3 regions of the Escherichia sp. HH091_1A genome follow, and region 3 is predicted to be linked to each of the others. Evidence: predicted binding sites of a transcription regulator. Region 3 holds the regulator's gene; each other region holds the start of a gene.
What was found. Region 3 encodes CRP, which controls carbon source genes, mostly activating them, when cyclic AMP is high. Its sites were predicted from a motif close to ATGTGANNNNNNTCACAT; they were not measured.
Positions count from the first base shown of each region.

Region 1: the regulator CRP is predicted to act here: its motif matches at 2,618-2,635, upstream of azuC (stress response protein AzuC).
Region 2: the regulator CRP is predicted to act here: its motif matches at 2,231-2,248, upstream of cdd (cytidine deaminase).

Region 1 is NZ_AP025747.1:2,347,786-2,352,661, forward strand. Features, by position in the region: gene araF (arabinose ABC transporter substrate-binding protein AraF) at 1-705, opposite strand, end outside; gene QUF14_RS11760 (non-heme ferritin-like protein) at 1,502-2,005, shown strand; gene yecJ (DUF2766 family protein YecJ) at 2,084-2,335, opposite strand; gene azuC (stress response protein AzuC) at 2,450-2,536, opposite strand; gene QUF14_RS11775 (YecR-like family lipoprotein) at 2,799-3,122, shown strand; gene ftnA (non-heme ferritin) at 3,294-3,791, shown strand; gene QUF14_RS11785 (YecH family metal-binding protein) at 3,829-4,068, opposite strand; gene tyrP (tyrosine transporter TyrP) at 4,259-4,876, shown strand, end outside.
Region 2 is NZ_AP025747.1:2,729,200-2,734,075, forward strand. Features, by position in the region: gene QUF14_RS13850 (LysR family transcriptional regulator) at 48-956, shown strand; gene QUF14_RS13855 (CidA/LrgA family protein) at 1,087-1,485, shown strand; gene QUF14_RS13860 (CidB/LrgB family autolysis modulator) at 1,482-2,177, shown strand; gene cdd (cytidine deaminase) at 2,307-3,191, shown strand; gene sanA (outer membrane permeability protein SanA) at 3,381-4,100, shown strand; gene QUF14_RS13875 (DUF2542 family protein) at 4,103-4,342, shown strand; gene preT (NAD-dependent dihydropyrimidine dehydrogenase subunit PreT) at 4,627-4,876, shown strand, end outside.
Region 3 is NZ_AP025747.1:4,116,948-4,121,823, reverse strand. Features, by position in the region: gene QUF14_RS20765 (YccS/YhfK family putative transporter) at 1-1,807, opposite strand, end outside; gene crp (cAMP-activated global transcriptional regulator CRP) at 1,858-2,490, opposite strand; gene QUF14_RS20755 (OsmC family protein) at 2,793-3,197, shown strand; gene QUF14_RS20750 (phosphoribulokinase) at 3,252-4,121, opposite strand; gene QUF14_RS20745 (YheU family protein) at 4,175-4,393, opposite strand; gene QUF14_RS20740 (hydrolase) at 4,387-4,876, opposite strand, start outside.

The DNA of each region.
Region 1 (4,876 bases), 1.8 Mb from region 3:
GCCGCCAAGTACGGTGCTGTCGTTCATACCGACGATCAGCCAATGTTTAACTTCCGGATGTTGAACCAGCATTGAGTTGGCAGCGTCAAATGCCCCCGGGATGTCGTTAGATTTGGTAGGTACCTGATAAATTTGTTTTTCCGGGAATCCGGCCGCTTTCAGCGCATCCATAGATCCCGTAGTACGGCGACGTGCCGTATCCAGTTCGTTGGCGGTAATCGCCATCACCGCGCTTTCTTTGACATCCCAGCCACGTTTCTGCATCTCTTTATACAGTTCCTGGCCCTGACGTTCGCCAATTTTGGTCGCTGCCATCATCACCAGCGGAACGGTATCCATTGGCTTGCCTTTGGCGTTAACAAACTGGTCATCCACGGCAATGACTTTCATATCGTAGCCACGCGCTTTCGCCACGATGGCAGAGCCGAGTTTCGGGTCCGGAGTACAAATAACGAAACCTTTCGCGCCACTGGCAGCCAGGCTGTCGATCGCGTTCAATGTTTTTTCGCCATCCGGCACGGCAATCTTAATAACTTCAAACCCTAAATCCTTCCCGGCTTTATCGGCAAACTTCCATTCGGTCTGGAACCACGGCTCTTCCGGTTGCTTCACCAGGAAACCGAGCTTCAGGTTCTCCGCCATAGCGGATTGTGACATAACGGCTGCCAGACCAATGGCTGCCAGGGCTTTAGTAAATTTGTGCATGGTTCTCTCCAGCTTTAGTGTCGTTTTGTGTAGGGCAAAAACGAATAACTCTCGTTAATTTAATCGGAAAACAAAGCATTACCTTTTAACTAAAAGATAAGTAACTGTGTTGACATAGTTTTAGCGAGAAATTAATTCTCCATAGGAGAGCAATATCACATCGCAGAATTACAGTGAGAACGTGCATAAATTTAGCGGGAAAAGACATAGAGAAAGGCTTATTTGTCAGACAAATCATCGAGTACACAGCAGATTAATCCATAAGATTAGCCTGGAAATCCTTGTTGTGTTTTGTACTCATACGGAACGTCTTCTTTTTAACCAGTCAATTGGCCACATTACCTGGCGTTGAGCTTTTGAAATGGTGTAATAACCGCAATTCAAAGATGTGGAAAATGAGCGTCATTCATTTCGCCATTAATTATCACCGTGCTCATTAATTAACAGAACACGTATACTGAGAGCCTTATCGCAAAAATGAAAAAACGTTTTAAAAAATCATTGCTTCATCATGAATTCAAATCCCCCTATTAATATCAACAAGATACAAAAAGCATCATCATTAAAATTCATTGCAGTTACATTGATTTCATCAATGAAATGTAAAAATATATAAACTTGATGATTTAAGCATTTTCTTATACCCGTTCAGACGTTATTCTTATTTCAGATCATCGTCAGAATTGACTCCACGATCACATTTCGGACCGGCAGAAAGGAATTATTCTGCAAACAGTAATTATGGTGTTTTGATTTATCTTGCACCTCTCCACTTCTGGATATAAGGATATTAGGTATGGCAACCGCTGGAATGCTTCTCAAACTCAACTCTCAAATGAACCGCGAGTTTTACGCATCCAATCTCTACCTTCACCTGAGTAACTGGTGTTCTGAACAGAGTCTGAACGGCACCGCCACTTTCCTTCGCGCCCAGGCACAGAGTAACGTGACCCAAATGATGCGCATGTTTAACTTTATGAAGAGTGTCGGCGCTACTCCCATCGTTAAAGCCATTGATGTTCCCGGTGAAAAACTGAACTCACTGGAAGAACTTTTCCAAAAAACGATGGAAGAATACGAGCAACGTTCAAGCACGCTGGCACAGTTAGCCGATGAAGCTAAAGAACTGAATGATGATTCAACCGTCAATTTCCTGCGCGATCTGGAAAAAGAGCAGCAGCATGATGGCCTGTTGCTGCAAACCATTCTTGAAGAAGTGCGCAGTGCGAAACTTGCGGGTATGTGCCCTGTGCAGACCGACCAACATGTTCTGAATGTCGTGTCGCATCAGCTGCATTGATCATCATCGGCGCTAATGCATTGCGCCGATGAAGTTTTTGAGAAACCGCTGCCTCATCTGTTTGAAGCAGCGGTTTTTTTAATGGGATTCACCCTGTGGGGTAAACTTGAGCTCAATCAGCGCGATGGCTTTTTGGATTGCCCGCATGGTGACCGGGTCTGCGGCAGCGGGATGGTGAGTAAAGTCGATATTCTTCAGCTGACTGGACATTTTTTCGCGAACTTCAACGGGCGCGATTACATCCAGAACGTCGAGAATTTGTTTGATAACCAACTGGCAAGCAACCACATCAGAAACCAGTTCCTGATCGGCATTCAGCGGCTGGGACATCGTAAACTCCTGATAGCATTTTGAAAGCCGTTATAGTAGCGGCTTCACTTCTTCAGCGATAGTCACAACCACCGTCATCAGGACACAAAAAAACCTGCCGGAGCAGGTTTTTTGTTATCGGAACATATTGCCTGGCGGTACGTCTTTGAACGTCTTGCAATAGTTATTGAACATACTTTTCAGGATCTTGCGCAGTTTCATCGCGGCACTCCGACTATTTGTTATGCAGGTGTTATTGTCTTTGCACTTATAATATGACAATCATCACAAAAATCAATCTTTATGTGATGCAAATCACATAAATACCCCTTTAATGTTATAAAAATGATAATCAAAAAGCAGCCCCCCCATTTCTGACACATACAGATGGCGAGAAATAGCGCCTGCCAGGCGTCTTTTCCGGCCATTGTCGCAGCGCTGTAACGCGTAAAATACTGCTTTCTTTTACTCTTCTGGCTGGACCATGAGACTTCTGATTCTGACTCTTTCATTAATAACGCTGGCGGGGTGCACAGTTACTCGCCAGGCTCATGTGGGCGAAGTTGACGCGGCAACAGGTATTGTTCGGTTGGTTTATGATCAGGCTTTTTTGCAGCATGCCCGTACCGATCGTTATATCAGTCGCGGGATCGCCGATCGCGCATGCCAGCAGGAAGGCTATACCCACGCTATCCCCTTTGGTCAGCCAGTAGGCAACTGTAGCCTCTTTGCGGGTTCCTTATGTTTGAATACGGAATTCACTTTGTCATATCAGTGCCATCATTCCGCCTTCCCTGTCTTTCTCTAAATGTTTTAATCAGCGAGGGGGATCTTCGCTGATTAAATAAATATCAGTAATGCGTTTTATTCCCATTCGTATTTTTAATAAATGAAGTTTATATTTTACCTTTTGCAAATAATAAAATAACAAATTATAGTGACGCCACAGCAACAAATATAACCTTTGTGGAGCACTATCATGCTGAAACCAGAAATGATTGAAAAACTTAATGAGCAGATGAACCTGGAACTGTACTCTTCACTGCTTTATCAGCAAATGAGCGCCTGGTGCAGCTATCATACCTTCGAAGGTGCTGCCGCGTTCCTGCGCCGTCACGCCCAGGAAGAGATGACGCATATGCAGCGTCTGTTTGATTACCTGACTGATACCGGCAACTTACCGCGTATTAATACCGTTGAATCTCCGTTTGCTGAATATTCTTCACTTGATGAATTATTCCAGGAAACCTATAAACACGAACAATTAATCACGCAGAAAATTAACGAACTGGCTCATGCTGCAATGACCAATCAGGACTACCCAACATTTAATTTCCTGCAATGGTATGTTTCTGAGCAGCATGAAGAAGAGAAACTGTTCAAATCGATTATTGATAAATTAAGCCTTGCAGGCAAAAGCGGCGAAGGTTTGTATTTTATCGACAAAGAACTCTCTACCCTCGACACACAAAACTAATGCTTTCCGGCGGCAGGTTTTCTGCCGCCGTTTCAAATCAGTGACGGCAAATCTTACTCTGATCGGTTGAAAAACCGTCTTCCGAAGGTATAAATTTGTCTTTTGCTGCCAGAAACGCTACCAGCTCTCCCGCTGTCATCCCTTCTGCCGAGCAGGTGTGAAAACGTGCCTGTTCACCAAAACGCGCTTTAATCGCAGCTTCCAGACTGGCATGCGTATATTGCTCACCTGATTCAATCATCATATTTAACACTTCATGACCGTGAATAGAGTCCATCGTTCCTCCTCAAAAAAAGGCTAGCGTAGCGATTGCCGCTTACCAAGACTTTGCGCCAGCGCAGGACTGAACGCATTTTATTGTACATTTATATTTACACCATATGTAACGCCAGTTTGACGAAGCAGCCGTTATGCCTTAACCTGCGCCGCAGATATCACTCATAAAGATCGTCAGGACAGAAGAAAGCGTGAAAAACAGAACTCTGGGAAGTGTTTTTATCGTGGCGGGAACCACAATTGGAGCAGGCATGCTGGCAATGCCGCTGGCTGCGGCAGGTGTTGGTTTTAGCGTCACGTTAATCTTGTTGATTGGGCTTTGGGCGTTGATGTGCTACACGGCGCTATTACTACTGGAGGTGTACCAGCATGTCCCGGCAGATACCGGTCTGGGCACGCTGGCAAAACGCTATCTGGGACGCTACGGTCAGTGGCTGACGGGCTTCAGTATGATGTTCTTAATGTATGCTCTGACTGCGGCATACATCAGTGGTGCTGGTGAATTGTTGGCTTCCAGCATCAGCGACTGGACAGGTATTTCAATGTCGGCAACCGCTGGCGTGCTGTTGTTCACTTTTGTTGCCGGTGGCGTGGTTTGTGTCGGAACTTCGCTGGTCGATTTATTTAACCGTTTTCTGTTCAGCGCCAAAATTATTTTTCTGGTGGTGATGCTGGTACTGCTACTTCCGCATATTCATAAGGTGAATCTTTTAACCCTGCCGTTGCAACAGGGGCTGGCACTGTCTGCAATCCCAGTGATTTTTACGTCGTTTGGTTTTCACGGTAGCGTGCCGAGCATTGTCAGTTAT
Region 2 (4,876 bases), 1.4 Mb from region 3:
TGTACAATGGCATTTCGGGCAGAGAGATAACCTGGAGGTTATGGCAAATGGCGAACTGGGCGCAAAAACTAAAACTACATCACCTGCAAATGCTGGTGGCGCTGGGTGAACAGGGTAATCTGACCCATGTCGCACGGATGATGAATATCACCCAACCCGCGCTTTCGAAATGGTTGTCACAACTGGAAGATGAGATCGGACTCACACTTTTTGAGCGGCACAGCAAAGGGCTTCGTCCGACCGAAGGCGGCAAATTGTTATTGCAACATGCCCAACGGTTAATCAATGACATGGAAAGATCGCAATATGAACTGGCTCGCTTTAAACAAGGTGGACTGGTCGGCAGTCTGAAAATTGGCTGTTCTCCCGTCGCCACTGACTGCGTATCCCAGGCGATTTTGCATTTGCTCAAGGAGATGCCAACTCTACACCTGAATATCGAAGAGAAGGTGATGACCCCATTGCTGCAAGATCTGTTGGCAGGTTCTGTCGATGTGGTGGTTGGGCGAATTGGCGGTCGCGCGTTGCAATTGCCGCTGAATTATCGCGTGCTCTACACCGAGCCGGTATGCTTTGTCGCCCGTCCTGAGCATCCACTGGCGAAATACGCCACCCTCAGCTGGAATGATCTTGCTAACTGGCGGTGGATAGTCTGGCCGACAGGTACCCCCATCCGCATCAGCATTGATAATGCGCTGGTAGACCACGGCGTGATGCTGCCAGAAAACACGATTGAGTCGGCGTCGATGAACGTCAGTACCAACCTGTTACAAAGCAGCAATATGATCTCTATTTTGTCATTACGCCTGGCGCAACGTTATGCCAGCCAGGGGCAACTGGTGATCCTCAACCTGCCAAAGATTGAACAGAAAGGCAGCGTCGGTGTGTTTTGGCGTAATAACGAAACGCCTTCTTATGCTTTAAGTCAGTTTCTGCACTTTTTACAGCAGAATTAGTGTGCTGAACTGGGCACTCGCCCGATGTTACTTCCCTGTAATTCAACTATGCTGAGAATTCTTAATGTGATCGGTAGCACGTTTTACGAATTAATTGTATGATGAATCCATCTCATCTGGGGTGTTGATTATGAGTAAGACACTGAACATTATCTGGCAATATTTACGCGCTTTTATCCTGATTTATGCCTGCCTGTATGCAGGCATTTTCATTGCTTCCCTGCTACCGGTAACCATTCCGGGCAGCATCATCGGGATGCTGATCTTGTTTGTCCTGCTGGCCTTGCAAATTCTTCCGGCAAAGTGGGTCAATCCGGGGTGCTACGTACTGATTCGCTATATGGCGCTATTGTTTGTGCCGATTGGCGTAGGCGTCATGCAATATTTTGATTTGCTCCGCGCACAGTTTGGTCCGGTAGTGGTTTCCTGTGCAGTCAGTACGCTGGTGGTTTTTCTGGTGGTGAGCTGGAGTTCGCAACTGGTGCACGGTGAACGTAAAGTCGTAGGTCAGAAAGGATCAGAAGAATGATGGCAAATATCTGGTGGTCATTGCCGCTAACGTTAATTGTCTTTTTTGCCGCCCGCAAACTGGCGGCGCGGTATAAGTTTCCCTTGCTTAACCCATTGCTGGTTGCAATGGTGGTGATCATTCCTTTTTTAATGCTGACCGGCATCTCTTACGACAGCTACTTTAAAGGTAGCGAAGTGCTAAACGATCTGCTGCAACCGGCGGTTGTCGCACTAGCCTATCCTTTATATGAGCAGCTACACCAGATCCGCGCGCGCTGGAAATCGATCATCACCATCTGTTTTATCGGCAGCGTGGTTGCGATGGTGACGGGGACTTCCGTGGCATTGTTGATGGGCGCTTCCCCGGAAATTGCCGCGTCAATCCTGCCGAAATCAGTCACCACGCCTATTGCAATGGCGGTTGGCGGCAGTATTGGCGGTATTCCGGCAATCAGCGCAGTTTGCGTGATTTTCGTCGGTATTCTGGGCGCAGTGTTTGGTCATACGTTACTTAATGCGATGCGTATTCGCACCAAAGCAGCGCGCGGTCTGGCGATGGGGACAGCCTCGCACGCCCTCGGTACGGCACGCTGTGCTGAGCTGGATTATCAGGAAGGTGCATTTAGTTCGCTGGCGCTGGTGTTATGCGGGATTATTACTTCGCTGATCGCACCCTTCCTTTTCCCGATTATTCTGGCAGTAATGGGCTAAAATTTGCGATGTGTCGCGCATTTTTGATGTAAGTTTCATTCGTTGCACAATTAATGAGATTCAGATCACATATAAAGCCATAACGGGTTCGTAAACTGTTATCCCATTACATGATTATGAGGCAACGCCATGCATCCACGTTTTCAAACCGCTTTTGCCCAACTTGCGGATAACTTGCAATCTGCACTGGAACCTATTCTGGCAGACAAGTACTTCCCCGCTTTGTTGACCGGGGAGCAAGTCTCATCGCTGAAGAGCGCAACGGGGCTGGACGAAGACGCGCTGGCATTCGCACTACTCCCGCTGGCGGCGGCCTGTGCGCGTACGCCATTGTCGAATTTTAATGTTGGCGCAATCGCGCGCGGTGTGAGCGGAACCTGGTATTTTGGTGCCAATATGGAATTTATTGGTGCGACAATGCAGCAAACCGTTCATGCCGAACAAAGCGCGATCAGCCACGCCTGGTTGAGTGGTGAAAAAGCGCTCGCAGCCATCACCGTTAACTACACGCCTTGTGGTCACTGCCGTCAGTTTATGAATGAACTGAACAGCGGTCTGGATCTGCGTATTCACCTGCCGGGCCGCGCGCCACACGCGCTGCGTGACTATCTGCCGGATGCCTTTGGGCCGAAAGATCTGGAGATTAAAACGCTGCTGATGGACGAGCAGGATCACGGCTATGCGCTGACTGGTGATGCGCTTTCTCAGGCAGCGATTGCGGCGGCAAACCGTTCGCACATGCCTTACAGTAAGTCGCCAAGCGGTGTCGCGCTGGAATGTAAAGACGGTCGTATTTTCAGCGGCAGCTACGCTGAAAACGCCGCATTCAATCCGACTCTGCCGCCGTTGCAGGGGGCGTTAATTCTGTTGAATCTCAAGGGTTATGATTACCCGGATATCCAGCGCGCAGTTCTGGCAGAAAAAGCCGATGCGCCGTTGATTCAGTGGGATGCCACCTCCGCAACGCTGAAAGCTCTCGGCTGTCACAGTATCGACCGCGTGCTTCTCGCTTAAGCCTGGTGCCGGATGTGGCGTGAACGCCTTATCCGGCCGCCTTCAGGTCTGACACACTGATAAACGTCGCATCATACTTGCCAGCTCTCTCCCGGTGTCGAAAATCCCGGCAAACAGTTTGCCGTTTCTTGCGCAAAACCAGCGGGTAAAGTAGCCTGATGGAAATTTTCCTTAGATCGAGTCTCCTGCATGTTAAAGCGCGTGTTCTACAGCCTGTTAGTCCTGATCGGCTTGCTGCTGTTGACTGTGCTCGGCCTCGATCGCTGGATGAGCTGGAAAACCGCGCCTTATATCTACGACGAATTGCAGGATCTCCCCTACCGCCAGGTCGGCGTGGTGCTCGGCACAGCAAAATATTATCGTACTGGCGTAATTAATCAGTATTATCGCTACCGTATTCAAGGAGCGATTAATGCCTATAACAGCGGCAAGGTAAATTATCTATTACTGAGCGGCGATAATGCTTTGCAAAGTTATAATGAGCCAAAGACCATGCGCAAAGATTTAATCGCCGCAGGTGTCGACCCATCAGATATTGTCCTCGATTACGCAGGTTTTCGTACGCTGGATTCCATCGTCCGTACACGCAAAGTTTTTGATACTAATGATTTCATTATTATCACCCAACGTTTCCACTGTGAGCGGGCATTATTTATAGCGCTACATATGGGGATTCAGGCCCAGTGTTATGCCGTACCGTCGCCAAAAGATATGCTGTCAGTACGTATTCGCGAATTTGCCGCCCGTTTCGGTGCGCTGGCTGACCTTTATATTTTTAAACGTGAACCGCGCTTTTTAGGGCCGCTTGTGCCTATTCCGGCTATGCACCAGGTGCCGGAAGATGCACAGGGGTATCCCGCCGTCACGCCCGAACAGTTACTTGAATTACAGAAGAAACAAGGAAAGTAGTTATGGATGTACAGCAGTTTTTTGTGGTTGCCGTTTTTTTCCTTATCCCGATATTTTGTTTTCGCGAAGCATGGAAAGGCTGGCGTGCAGGCGCGATTGATAAACGGGTTAAAAATGCAGCGGAACCGGTGTATGTCTGGCGAGCAAAAAATCCCGGACTTTTCTTTGCTTATATAGTGGCATATAGTGGCTTCGGAATTTTATCTATTGGTATGATTATTTATCTTATTTTCTATCGTTAATATTGTCCCTCCCCTGTTAATTATTGAGAATAATTATTACTTCAGTCAATAAGCTGCGGATATAACATTCTGAACCGCAGCTATTTGTGAATTCTTTCACAGTTTAAATTTCCCCACACGCTTAGCCTTAATATCAGCACGCAATATTTACTCTAAATAATTCGAGTTGCAGGAAGGCGACAAGTGACTGGGGTGAGCTAACGCAGACGCAGCACATGCAACTTGAAGTATGACGAGTATATTTAGCGTTCGCCTTAATTACTCATAGCATTAAGGAAGATCACATGCCGCAACAAAATTATCTGGATGAACTCACTCCGGCTTTTACGCCTTTACTGGCGATTAAAGAAGCCTCTCGCTGTTTATTATGTCACGACGCTCCCTGTAGTCAGGCTTGCCCGGCACAAACCGATCCGGGGAAATTTATTCGCTCAATCTACTTTCGTAATTTTAAAGGCGCTGCCGAGACAATTCGCGAAAATAATGCCTTAGGTGCTGTATGCGCCAGAGTTTGCCCAACGGAGAAATTATGTC
Region 3 (4,876 bases):
ATGCCCGGTGTTCCCGTGCCAGCGTGGTCATGGCATTAATATGTTCAACAATAAACTGGCTATGCGTTACCCACAGTTTCATATCTGCCAGATAATGGCTGTTGAATGCCGGTTCCTGCATCGCCTGATTCAATGAGTTATACAGAGTGTTATGCGCCTGATTCACCCGCATTCGCTGCCAGGCCAGTGGCGTTGGTTGCGGATCCTCGCTCAGAATCAAACGAATCGCTTCCTGATAGGCTTCTAAAGCATCATGGGCGTTTTTACGCAATAACCCGCTCTGCCACTGCGGCCACAGCCAGACAGTACCGCCGAAAGCAATTAAACAACCAATAATGGTATCGATAAGACGCGGAAGGATGTATTGCTCGCCGTTCAACCACAATAGTTGCAGGGTATACACCGCAGTAATGGTAAAACCGACCGTCGCCCAGCCGTAGTTTTTGCGCAATATCAGGTAGCTGGCGAGGGTGGTAATCAGCATCAAGGTCAGGGTGTAACCTTCGGGAATTTTAAAGTGCAGGGCAACGCCCGCAATGATTAACCCGACCACGGTTCCCACAGAACGGTTCACAATCCTCAGACGGGTTGCGCCGTAGCCATTTTGCGTTACCAGCAATACCGTCATCAGGATCCAGTACGACTTCGGCAGATGCAGTGCGGTGCCCATCAGGCTGGCAACGCTTAACATCACACTCAGTCGTCCAGCATTGCGTAGCGCTGGAGATTTCAGTGACAGATAACTTTTTAGCGCCGGCAGTAACGGCATTCGCCGCTGTTTATCGGCCAGTAAATCACGGGCATAGAGCGGTTTTTGGGTGCGCAGCACGCGGGCGATGCGGCTGAAGTGCCAATAGCAGAATTGCCCAACCGGATTATCCGGATGCTGGCGGGCGATTTTTTCCAGTGCGCCAATTTGTTTTTCCATCGTAAAGCGCGTCGGCAGGCGATGGTAAAGAATGTCATCAGCCAGCACGCGCAGGCGAGTGGCGACAGTTTGCGCATTCCAGCGGATAACTTCTTCTGCATGGCTACGCTCGACCAGCTTTTGCACCTCTTCCGGCTGATGCAAGCTGACCGAAATATGTTCCTGTAAATCCAGCGCCTCTTGGAAAATACGCAGCATCCGCTTGTAGTCAGTATTATTTTGCGCGGAAAGCATATGCATTTGCTGATAGCACTGAGTAATTAAATCGACCGCTTTTTGCTGGCGCACCAGCAGCGGCGGCAATGCTTTTTCAGGATCGGTGTGCTGGGTGAGTAGGCTGTATTTAGCTTCGCAATAATCCGCCAGTTCACGGTACAGCAAGCTTAGTGACTCGCGTAGCGGTTGTTCGCGCCAGAGCCAGAACCAAAACCAGTTAAACAGTCCGTACCACAACGTGCCCAGCGCATAGATCAGCAACGGTTCCCAGACTGGCATGTATCCCGCCAGACTGAGGGTAAAAATGGCGGCGAGCAGCGATGCGGGAAGCAATTTTGCGTGCAATGGCCCCAGCTCAGCAGTGACACCAAGCACCAGCGTTAATCCGGTCAGCAAAAAGGGCAGGGGAACATCTTTTGCCAGTAGTAGCTGTGTCAGCAAGCTACAGGTGGCAAACAGTGACGCACCAATGATTAAGCGTTTGAAAAAACGTTTATGAGGCGTATCAAGGCCCGCAATATTGCAACAGGCTGGAACGAGGGAGAAGAGCAGACCGAATCGTAATTCGCCAAGCATTAACCCAACGGCCACGGGCAAACATAGCACTAGCGTTTGTCGTAGTGCATAGTTGATATCGGGGTGATAAATCAGTCTGCGCCACATCGGGGGAAACAAAATGGCGCGCTACTCAGTAACGCGCCACTCCGACGGGATTAACGAGTGCCGTAAACGACGATGGTTTTACCGTGTGCGGAGATCAGGTTCTGATCTTCCAGCATCTTCAGAATGCGTCCCACGGTTTCACGAGAACAGCCGACAATCTGACCAATTTCCTGACGGGTAATTTTGATTTGCATACCGTCCGGGTGAGTCATAGCATCCGGTTGTTTTGCCAGGTTCAGCAGAGTCTGTGCAATGCGGCCCGTCACGTCGAGGAACGCCAGGTTGCCCACTTTCTCTGAAGTGACTTGCAAACGACGCGCCATCTGTGCAGAAAGACGCATCAGAATGTCCGGGTTTACCTGAATCAATTGGCGAAATTTTTTGTATGAAATTTCAGCCACTTCACAGGCGGTTTTCGCACGTACCCATGCGCTACGTTCCTGGCCTTCTTCAAACAGGCCCAGTTCGCCAATAAAATCACCCTGATTCAGATAGGAGAGGATCATTTCTTTACCCTCTTCATCTTTGATCAGCACTGCCACAGAGCCTTTAACGATGTAGTACAGCGTTTCCGCTTTTTCACCCTGGTGAATAAGCGTGCTCTTGGATGGGTACTTATGAATGTGGCAATGAGACAAGAACCATTCGAGAGTCGGGTCTGTTTGCGGTTTGCCAAGCACCATGCGCGGTTATCCTCTGTTATAAGCTTTCTCCAGAGCCAGAAAACGCCGCTGTCTCTGGATTGCCGAAATTGTGCTTCCCGCTACCTGGGAAGGGGCTATCAACTGTACTGCACGGTAATGTGACGTCCTTTGCATACATGCAGTACATCAATGTATTACTGTAGCATCCTGACTGTTTTAGCATAGCTTTCGCTTTGTGTCTCCTGGTGTCTCGCTTCAGCATGACCCAGGTCGCCTTCCGTTGCGCGATTTGGTTAGTACGCGTACTCTGTCAGGAAAATTGACGCAGTGGAGTAGCAAAAATGCAAGCGCGAGTGAAGTGGGTCGAAGGGTTAACTTTTCTGGGCGAGTCTGCCTCTGGTCACCAGATTTTAATGGACGGCAACTCAGGCGATAAAGCGCCAAGTCCGATGGAAATGGTGTTGATGGCGGCGGGTGGTTGCAGTGCCATCGATGTGGTTTCGATCCTGCAAAAAGGGCGTCAGGATGTGGTCGATTGTGAAGTAAAATTGACCTCTGAACGCCGCGAAGAGGCACCACGCCTGTTTACGCACATTAATCTGCATTTTATCGTCACCGGTCGCGACCTGAAAGACGCAGCGGTTGCGCGTGCGGTTGATCTCTCTGCTGAGAAATATTGTTCAGTGGCGTTGATGCTGGAAAAAGCGGTGAATATTACTCACTCGTATGAAGTGGTTGCCGCGTGATTTGATGTCAGGAGTACGATGCCGGATAATTGTTTATCCGGCATATTAGCAGAGTTACTCGATTTTCTTTCCTTCCATCAATCGTTGCACCAGTGGCAGCATAATTAACTCCATTGCCAGACCCATTTTACCGCCCGGCACCACTAATGTATTGATGTGGGAAATGAATGAGCCCTGCAACATCGCCAGCAGCCAGGGGAAATCGATCCCTTCCAGATTACGAAAATGGATCACCACAAAGCTTTCATCCAGTGATGGAATGCCCTTTGCTGCGAACGGGTTTGAGGTGTCGACAGTGGGAACGCGCTGGAAGTTAAGATGGGTGCGGGAAAACTGCGGCGTGATGTAGTTGATATAGTCTTCCATTGAACGTACTACTGAGTCCATCACCGCTTCTCGTGAGTGCCCGCGCTCGCTGGTGTCGCGGATCAGTTTTTGAATCCACTCAAGGTTAACGATAGGCACTACGCCGACCAGTAAATCCACATGCTGCGCAACGTTATGATGTGGCGTGACGACGCCACCGTGTAGCCCTTCATAAAACAGTACATCAGTGGGTTCCGGTAAAGGTTGCCATGGGGTGAATGTTCCCGGCACCTGATTCCACGGTACGGCTTCGTCGTACGTATGCAGATATTTGCGTGATTTTCCTTTGCCGCTCTGACCGTATTCAATGAAGGTTTGTTCCAGCAGGCCGAAGTCGTTCGCTTCGGGGCCAAAGTAGCTGATATGCCGCCCGGCATCACGCGCCTTGCGGATCGCCATGTCCATTTCCGGGCGCGTGTAACGGTGAAAACTGTCGCCTTCCACCTCAGCTGCATGCAGATTTAACTGCGCGAATATTTTACGAAACGCGAGACTGGTGGTGGTGGTCCCCGCGCCGCTGGATCCTGTTACCGCAATGACCGGATGTTTGGCAGACATAGTAACTCCATGACTTAGCTATCATTATTATCTCGTCCGCCGACGGCTGCAGGTTATTCACGAAACTGACTGCGCGGCATGATATTGACCGTTTCGTGCAGCTCCGACCATACCAGCACCGCTTCTCCGCACTGTAGCTGGCGTTTGACGTCGGCGACTTTCTGTTCAAGTGTACGCTCATGTTCACCATAATCGGTGCCTTCGCGTAACACAAAACTTTCAATTAAATTTTCCAGCGTTTCGGGGGAGAGTTCTTGCCACGGAATCAACATGATTTCGCCTCCAGATACGTTGTTAACCAGTCAGGAATGCGTGACTCCAGCCACATTTGCGGATGAAATAATGTACCGCCAAGAAAGCCAACATGACCACCATGTTCAGTCAGTTGATACTCCACCTGCGGGGGGAGATTTTCCGGTTTCGGGATCACCTGATGATCCATAAACGGATCGTCTTTGGCGTGAATAATCAGCGTCGGTTTGGCGATCTGGTTCAGCATCGGCATGGCGCTACACTGACGATAATAGTCGATAGCGTCAGCGTAGCCATGAATTCTGGCGGTGATCAGATCGTCAAATTCACGGATGCGACGTACCGATTTTAACTGTGCGAGATTAATCGGCAGCGTACCGGGATAGGCTGCCAGTTTGCGCGCAGCATTGGCTTTTAACAGGTTCAGCAAGTAACGCTGATAAACGCGGGAAAAGCCCTTTTCCATATGATAACTACAGGCTTCTAGCATAAATGGCGCGGAG